Regions from separate parts of the Paraburkholderia sp. BR10872 genome, predicted to be linked through region 3. Evidence: predicted binding sites of a transcription regulator. Region 3 holds the regulator's gene; each other region holds the start of a gene.

Evidence for each region. Region 3 encodes HrcA, which represses chaperone genes, less so after heat shock. Its sites were predicted from a motif close to TTAGCACTCNNNNNNNNNGAGTGCTAA; they were not measured.
Region 1: groES (co-chaperone GroES) is a predicted target of HrcA. The motif match lies at 1,047-1,073, and genes of this name have one in related genera.
Region 2: AB4Y43_RS33940 (co-chaperone GroES) is a predicted target of HrcA. The motif match lies at 1,174-1,200, and genes of this name have one in related genera.

The regions. Positions count from the first base shown of each region.
Region 1 covers NZ_JBFRCN010000007.1:148,795-151,063, reverse strand. The annotation lists gene groES (co-chaperone GroES) at 1,167-1,457, shown strand; gene groL (chaperonin GroEL) at 1,502-2,269, shown strand, end outside.
Region 2 covers NZ_JBFRCN010000062.1:242-2,510, reverse strand. The annotation lists gene AB4Y43_RS33945 (family 2A encapsulin nanocompartment cargo protein cysteine desulfurase) at 1-1,009, shown strand, start outside; gene AB4Y43_RS33940 (co-chaperone GroES) at 1,244-1,534, shown strand; partial or broken gene groEL (chaperonin GroEL) at 1,561-2,269, shown strand, end outside.
Region 3 covers NZ_JBFRCN010000005.1:134,830-137,098, reverse strand. The annotation lists gene hemH (ferrochelatase) at 1-593, opposite strand, end outside; gene hrcA (heat-inducible transcriptional repressor HrcA) at 796-1,815, opposite strand; gene AB4Y43_RS06295 (NAD kinase) at 2,076-2,269, shown strand, end outside.

The sequences.
Region 1 (2,269 bases), on a different contig from region 3:
GTCGCGCTGTATCTCGCGCGCTGCCTGATTGTTCGCGCCACGTGGAAGTGTGGCATTCGCGCTTGGCAAGCTTTTCTCCGCGAGGCTCGCGCGCGTGACGCGTACTTCTCTTTCCTGGCCGCGCCTTTCGCCGTATAGCAGAAACGCAGCGTATGCGATTGCGACAATGAACCAGGCGAGCAAAACGCCCTTCACGAAGCGCCCTTTACCGGTGCGCCAGAACGGCCGGTGTTCCTCGAGTTGATAGTGGTGCAAATAGTCTGCGTGCACCGCCGGGCGATGGGATGCGGCCGCGCCGGCGAGCGACGCCTTTGCAACGGCAGGCATAGGCGCTGCCGCGGAACCGATGACTCTTAAGGTGGCTTTCGGGCGCGCGTGCGCAGCCGCGTCGAGCGGGCGATCCGTGCCGCAATAAGGGCAGGAATCGACGTGCTGATAGAGCGTCCCGCCACAGAACTTGCATGGTGCGGGGAAACTCTGGTTGCGAGTCATCTGAACTGACATGCTGTCGTTCCACCGTCATGGCGACGCCATTTCGGCATGTTCAGGATCGTCGTTGAAGCGATCGGCGAAGCCTCGCGGAACTCACGATCTGCATGCGCAGGAGAGCGGCGGTGCCCGACCGGGCGCAGCCGCTCGAAAGATCATATGAGTGATTTTCCGTTCATCCGTTGATTGCCGGTGTTGCCTACCGCACATATGCGCTGCCTGCGAGCAGTAGGGCGCCAACAAACCGCTTGCGCATATAAATCGCGCCGAATCATGGCAAGATCGGGGATTTCCCCGAGAGACGTCCCCGAGGACCCGGCAGCCCGGGCCCGCTTGCTGGATGCCGTGGCTTCCAGAATCATACGGTTTCTTATGGGGTCTGATGTCGAGGCGACCTATCCTATTGTTTTTATTGAAGAATATTTTGATATGGCACTCAATCTTGACATCCAATAGTTCCAACCTGAACTAGCAAGAGTGCCTCTGCGGTTGAATCAATTCCAGCGGAAATTCGCCATTCCGCCCCTTCTTGAATTTGTCACTCCCCGTCCATATAATTAGCACTCACCGCATGAGAGTGCTAACAACTCCGGTGCGAACAACATCTCTGGCTGGCGGTAGTCGGCAGCCAGGTTTTCTTGAGTCGCTTCAAGTCCTAATCAAGAGAGGATCTATCCATGAACCTTCGTCCTTTGCATGATCGCGTGATCGTCAAGCGCCTGGATCAAGAAACCAAGACCGCTTCGGGCATCGTGATCCCGGACGCAGCGGCAGAAAAGCCGGATCAAGGCGAAGTCCTGGCCATCGGCCCGGGCAAGCGCGACGACAAGGGCGCCCTGATCGCGCTCGACGTGAAGGTCGGCGATCGCGTTCTGTTCGGCAAGTACGCTGGCCAGACCGTCAAGGTCGATGGCAACGAACTGCTCGTGATGCGTGAAGAAGACATCATGGCCGTGGTGAACAAGTAAGTTCATTCCACCGCTCACTATTCAAGAATTCAAGGAGTTAGAAGATGGCAGCTAAAGACGTCGTGTTCGGCGATTCCGCCCGTTCCAAGATGGTTGAAGGCGTGAACATTCTCGCCAACGCAGTGAAGGTCACGCTGGGTCCGAAGGGCCGCAACGTGGTGCTCGAGCGCTCGTTCGGCGGCCCGACGGTCACCAAGGACGGTGTCTCGGTCGCAAAGGAAATCGAGCTCAAGGACAAGCTCCAGAACATGGGCGCGCAAATGGTCAAGGAAGTTGCTTCCAAGACCAGCGACAACGCCGGTGACGGCACGACGACGGCTACGGTTCTGGCCCAGTCGATCGTTCGCGAAGGCATGAAGTACGTCGCATCGGGCATGAACCCGATGGACCTGAAGCGCGGCATCGACAAGGCCGTCGCAGCAGCAATCGAAGAGCTGCGCAAGGTCAGCAAGCCCTGCACGACCAACAAGGAAATCGCTCAAGTCGGCTCGATCTCGGCAAACAGCGACACGTCGATCGGCGACCGTATCGCTGAAGCGATGGACAAGGTTGGCAAGGAAGGCGTCATCACCGTCGAAGACGGCAAGTCGCTGCAAGACGAGCTGGAAGTCGTCGAAGGTATGCAGTTCGACCGCGGCTACCTCTCGCCGTACTTCATCAACAACCCGGACAAGCAAGTCGCCGTGCTGGAAAGCCCGTTCGTCCTGCTGTTCGACAAGAAGATCTCGAACATCCGTGATCTGCTGCCGGTTCTGGAACAAGTCGCGAAGGCTGGCCGTCCGCTGCTGATCATCGCTGAAGACGTCGAAGGC
Region 2 (2,269 bases), on a different contig from region 3:
GCATGCGCGCAAGACGGTGCAGCGCTTCATCAATGCATCGTCGCCCGAAGAGATCGTGTTCGTGCGCGGCACGACCGAGGCGATCAACCTGATCGCGAAGACCTGGGGCGTGCAGAACGTGGGCGAGGGCGACGAGATCATCGTCTCGCATCTCGAGCACCACGCGAACATCGTCCCGTGGCAGCAGCTCGCCGCGCTCAAGGGCGCCAGGCTGCGCGTCATTCCGGTCGACGATTCGGGCCAGGTGCTGCTGGACGAGTACCGCAAACTGCTCAACGACCGCACGAAGATCGTCTCGGTCACGCAGGTGTCGAACGCGCTGGGCACGGTCGTGCCGGTGGACGAGATCGTGGAGCTTGCGCATCGTGCGGGCGCGAAGGCGCTGGTCGACGGCGCGCAGTCGATTTCGCACATGCGGGTGGACGTGCAGGCGCTCGATGCGGACTTCTTCGTGTTCTCGGGCCACAAGATCTATGGGCCGACCGGCATCGGCGTGGTGTACGGCAAGCGCGAGGTGCTGGAAAACATGCCGCCATGGCAGGGCGGCGGCAACATGATTCAGGACGTGACGTTCGAGCGGACGGTGTTCCAGCCGCCGCCGTCGCGCTTCGAAGCGGGCACCGGCAATATCGCCGATGCGGTGGGGCTGGGCGCCGCGCTGGACTATGTGAGCCGCGTCGGCATCGAAAACATCGCGCGTTACGAGCACGATCTGCTTGCCTACGCAACGAGCGTGCTCGCGCCGGTGCCGGGCGTGCGCCTCGTGGGCACGGCTCGCGACAAGGCCAGCGTGCTGTCGTTCGTGCTGAAGGGCTACAGCACCGAAGAGGTGGGGCAGGCGCTGAGCCGCGAAGGCATTGCAGTGCGCGCGGGGCATCATTGCGCCCAGCCCATTCTGCGCCGTTTCGGTCTGGAAGCCACCGTGCGGCCCTCGCTCGCGTTCTACAACACGTGCGAAGAGGTCGATGCGCTCGTGTCGGTCGTTCGCGGTCTGGCGCCGCGGCAGTAACACGACTCCGGAGCGGCGTTGCCTGACGCCGCTCCGCTTCCTCTTTTCCTCTCTCCTTTCCGTTTTCCACTTCCGCGCGATATCGATAAGCCCGTTCGTGAGATATCGATCTGCCAATCCGTTATTGGAGCGGCGCGCGCCGGCTTTCTATACTCGGTTTTCCATCAGCACTCGCACGAGGCGAGTGCCATTTTCACCGCGAATAACCGAGAGATAACCGCAAGGAAGCCACCCATGAGCCTGCGCCCACTGCACGATCGCGTGATCGTCAAACGACTCGACCAGGAAACCCGCACCGCTTCGGGCATCGTCATTCCCGATAGCGCCGCCGAAAAGCCCGACCAGGGCGAAGTGCTGGCCGTGGGACCGGGCCGCCGCGACAACGACGGCCGCCGCATTGCGCCGGACCTGAACGCGGGAGACCGCGTGCTGTTCGGCAAATACGCGGGCCAGACCGTGAAGGTCGACGGCAACGAACTCCTCGTGCTGCGCGAAGAAGACATCGTCGCAGTCGTCAATCAATAAGCGAGAACCTGAGAGAGCACGTCATCATGGCAGCCAAAGACATCGTATTCGGCGACATCGCCCGCACCAAACTCATCGAAGGCGTGAACCTGCTCGCCGACGCCGTCAAGGTCACGCTCGGCCCGAAGGGCCGCAACGTCGTGCTCGAACGCAGCTTCGGTGCGCCCGTCGTGACCAAGGACGGCGTTTCGGTCGCCAGGGAAATCGAACTGGCCGACAAGCTCCAGAACATCGGCGCGCAGGTCGTCAAGGAAGTCGCCTCGAAAACGAGCGACGCAGCGGGCGACGGCACCACGACCGCCACCGTGCTTGCGCAGGCGATCGTGCGCGAAGGGCAGAAGTACGTGGCGGCGGGGCTCAACCCGCTCGACCTGAAGCGCGGCATCGACAAGGCGGTGGTGGCCGCCGTTGAAGAACTCAGGAAGATCAGCAAGCCCACCACGACGAGCAAGGAGATTGCGCAGGTCGCGACGATTTCGGCCAACGGCGAGGAGTCGATTGGCCAGCGCATTGCCGAGGCGATCGATCGCGTGGGCAAGGAAGGCGTGATCACGGTGGAAGACGGCAAGTCGCTCGCCGACGAACTCGACGTCGTGGAGGGCTTGCAGTTCGATCGCGGCTATCTCTCGCCGTACTTCATCAACAACCCGGACAAGCAGGTCGCCGAACTCGACAATCCGTTCATCCTCCTGCACGACAAGAAGATCTCGAACATTCGCGACCTGCTGCCGCTGC
Region 3 (2,269 bases):
TGCGCGTGCCAGTACTGGTGCACCTGGGCCGCGAGCGCCGCGATATACGCCGGATGGTCGTGATAGCCGCGCACCGTGCGAATTTCCGGCTGGTTGCGCATGCGGCGCAGCGCGGCGAAGGCCGCGTCGAACGCCGTGGCCGTGGTCGACGCCGAGTACTGCGGATACATCGGCATGAGCAGGATGCGTTCCGCGCCCGCGAGCTTGAGCTGGTTCAGCATCGCCGGGATGTCGGGCGTGCCGTAGCGCATCGCGTAATCGACGAGGACCGTGTAGTCGTTGATTTGCAGCAGATGGCGCAGGCCGTCGGTCTGCTTCTGCGTATGCACGCGCAGCGGGGAACCCTCGGGCGTCCAGACCGCCGCGTACTTCTTCGCCGACGACCGGCCGCGAAACGGCAGGATCAGCGTGCGCAGGATGACCTGCCAGATCGGCGCCGGAATCTCGACCACGCGCGGATCGGACAGAAACTGCGCGAGATAGCGGCGCACGGCGCGCGGCGTGGGCGCGTCCGGCGTGCCCAGGTTGATGAGCAGCACGGCGACGCGATGCGCCGCGGCGGACTGCGAAGGCCGCTCCAGGTCGAAACGCATAGGCGATCAGTGGCGCCGCGCGAATGCGCAGCAACGGTTGCATGAAACAAGCATTATAGCGGGCGGTCCTGGCGGGCCAAACCGGACCCGCGACGCGGCGACTCACCGCACGTTGGCGATTCGGCCGATGGCGCGCGCCACGCCTTTCGAGGGATGATCGTCGGAAAGAGGGTGGTCCGATGCCCGGTGCCCGATGCGGCGCTCAGTTCTGGCTGAGCGTGAGCGAGAGCAGGCGCGCCGTGATGTCGACGATCGGAATCACGCGGTTGTACGCCATGCGCGTCGGTCCGATCACGCCGAGCGTGCCGACGATCTTGCCGTTCACCTCGTAGGGAGCCGTCACCACGCTCATTTCCTCGATCGGCACGAGTTGCGACTCGCCTCCGATGAAAATCTGCACACCCTGCGCGTGGCTCGAGACGTCGAGCAGCTGCAGCAGGCTGGTTTTCTGGTCGAATACGTCGAAGAGCTTGCGCAGGCGCGCCATGTCCGAGGAAAGGTCGGCCACTTCGAGCAGGTTGCGCTCGCCGGAAATGAGCAAGGTGTCGCCGCTTTCGGGCTCTTCGGTGCTCGCGGTCACGGCCGCGTGCATGAGCGTGGTCATGTCGCCGCGCAGCGCGTCGATTTCCTCGCGCAGGCGGCGGCGCACCTCGTCGAACGACAGGCCCGCGAAGTGCGCGTTGATGTAATTCGAGGCTTCGATGAGCTCGGAAGGCGTGAAGTCGCGCTGCGTCGCCATGATGCGGTTCTGCACGTCGCCTTCGGGCGTCACGATGATGAGCAGGATGCGCTTGTCGGACAGGCGCATGAACTCGATCTGCTTGAACACGTGGCTGCGCCGGGGCGTCAGCACCACGCCCGCGAACTGCGAGAGGTTCGAGAGCACGCTGGCCGCCGCCGCCACCACTTTCTGCGGCTCGCCGGGGCGCAGCGTGGTCTTTACCGCCCGCGTGAGCGCGTCGTCGTCCGAACTGGGCTCGACGGTGAGCATGGTGTCGACGAACAGGCGATAGCCGCGCGGCGTGGGCACACGCCCGGCCGAGGTATGCGGGCTGGACACGAGACCCAGCTCCTCGAGGTCCGACATGACGTTGCGGATCGTCGCCGGGCTCAGTTCCAGGCCGGAATAGCGCGACAGCGTGCGCGAGCCGACCGGCTGACCTTCGGCGATGTAGCGCTCGATCAGCGTCTTGAGGAGGGTTTGTGCGCGGGGATCTAGCATGACTCAAAATTTTAGCCTAATGGCGGGTTGGCCGCGAGTGCGCCGCCAGGTCGGGCCAGACTGGCAGGCCCGCAGCGCGGGGCGGCCCGGTTTCGGCCGTTACCGCCGGGCATGTTGCATGGCACATCGTCTGGCACATCGCGCGTTGTCATCGCCGTGTCACCGGCTTCGGGCGGGAGGGCGCGGCGCGCAAGGCCTGGCGGGCCGCGCCCGGCTTGCGCCAGGTTCTTTTCGTGACCTGACTATGGTGTAATGCCGGCATGCAGATCCAGAAGATCCAGAGCCAGTTCAAGACGGTTGCGCTCGTTGGGCGCAGCAATACGCCAGGCATTGCCGAGCCGCTGACGGCGCTCGCCCAGACCATTTCGAAGCGCGGCTTCGAGGTCGTGTTCGAAGCGCAAACCGCAGAGGAAATCGGCGCGCAAGGCTATCCCGCGCTGCAGCCGTCCGAAAT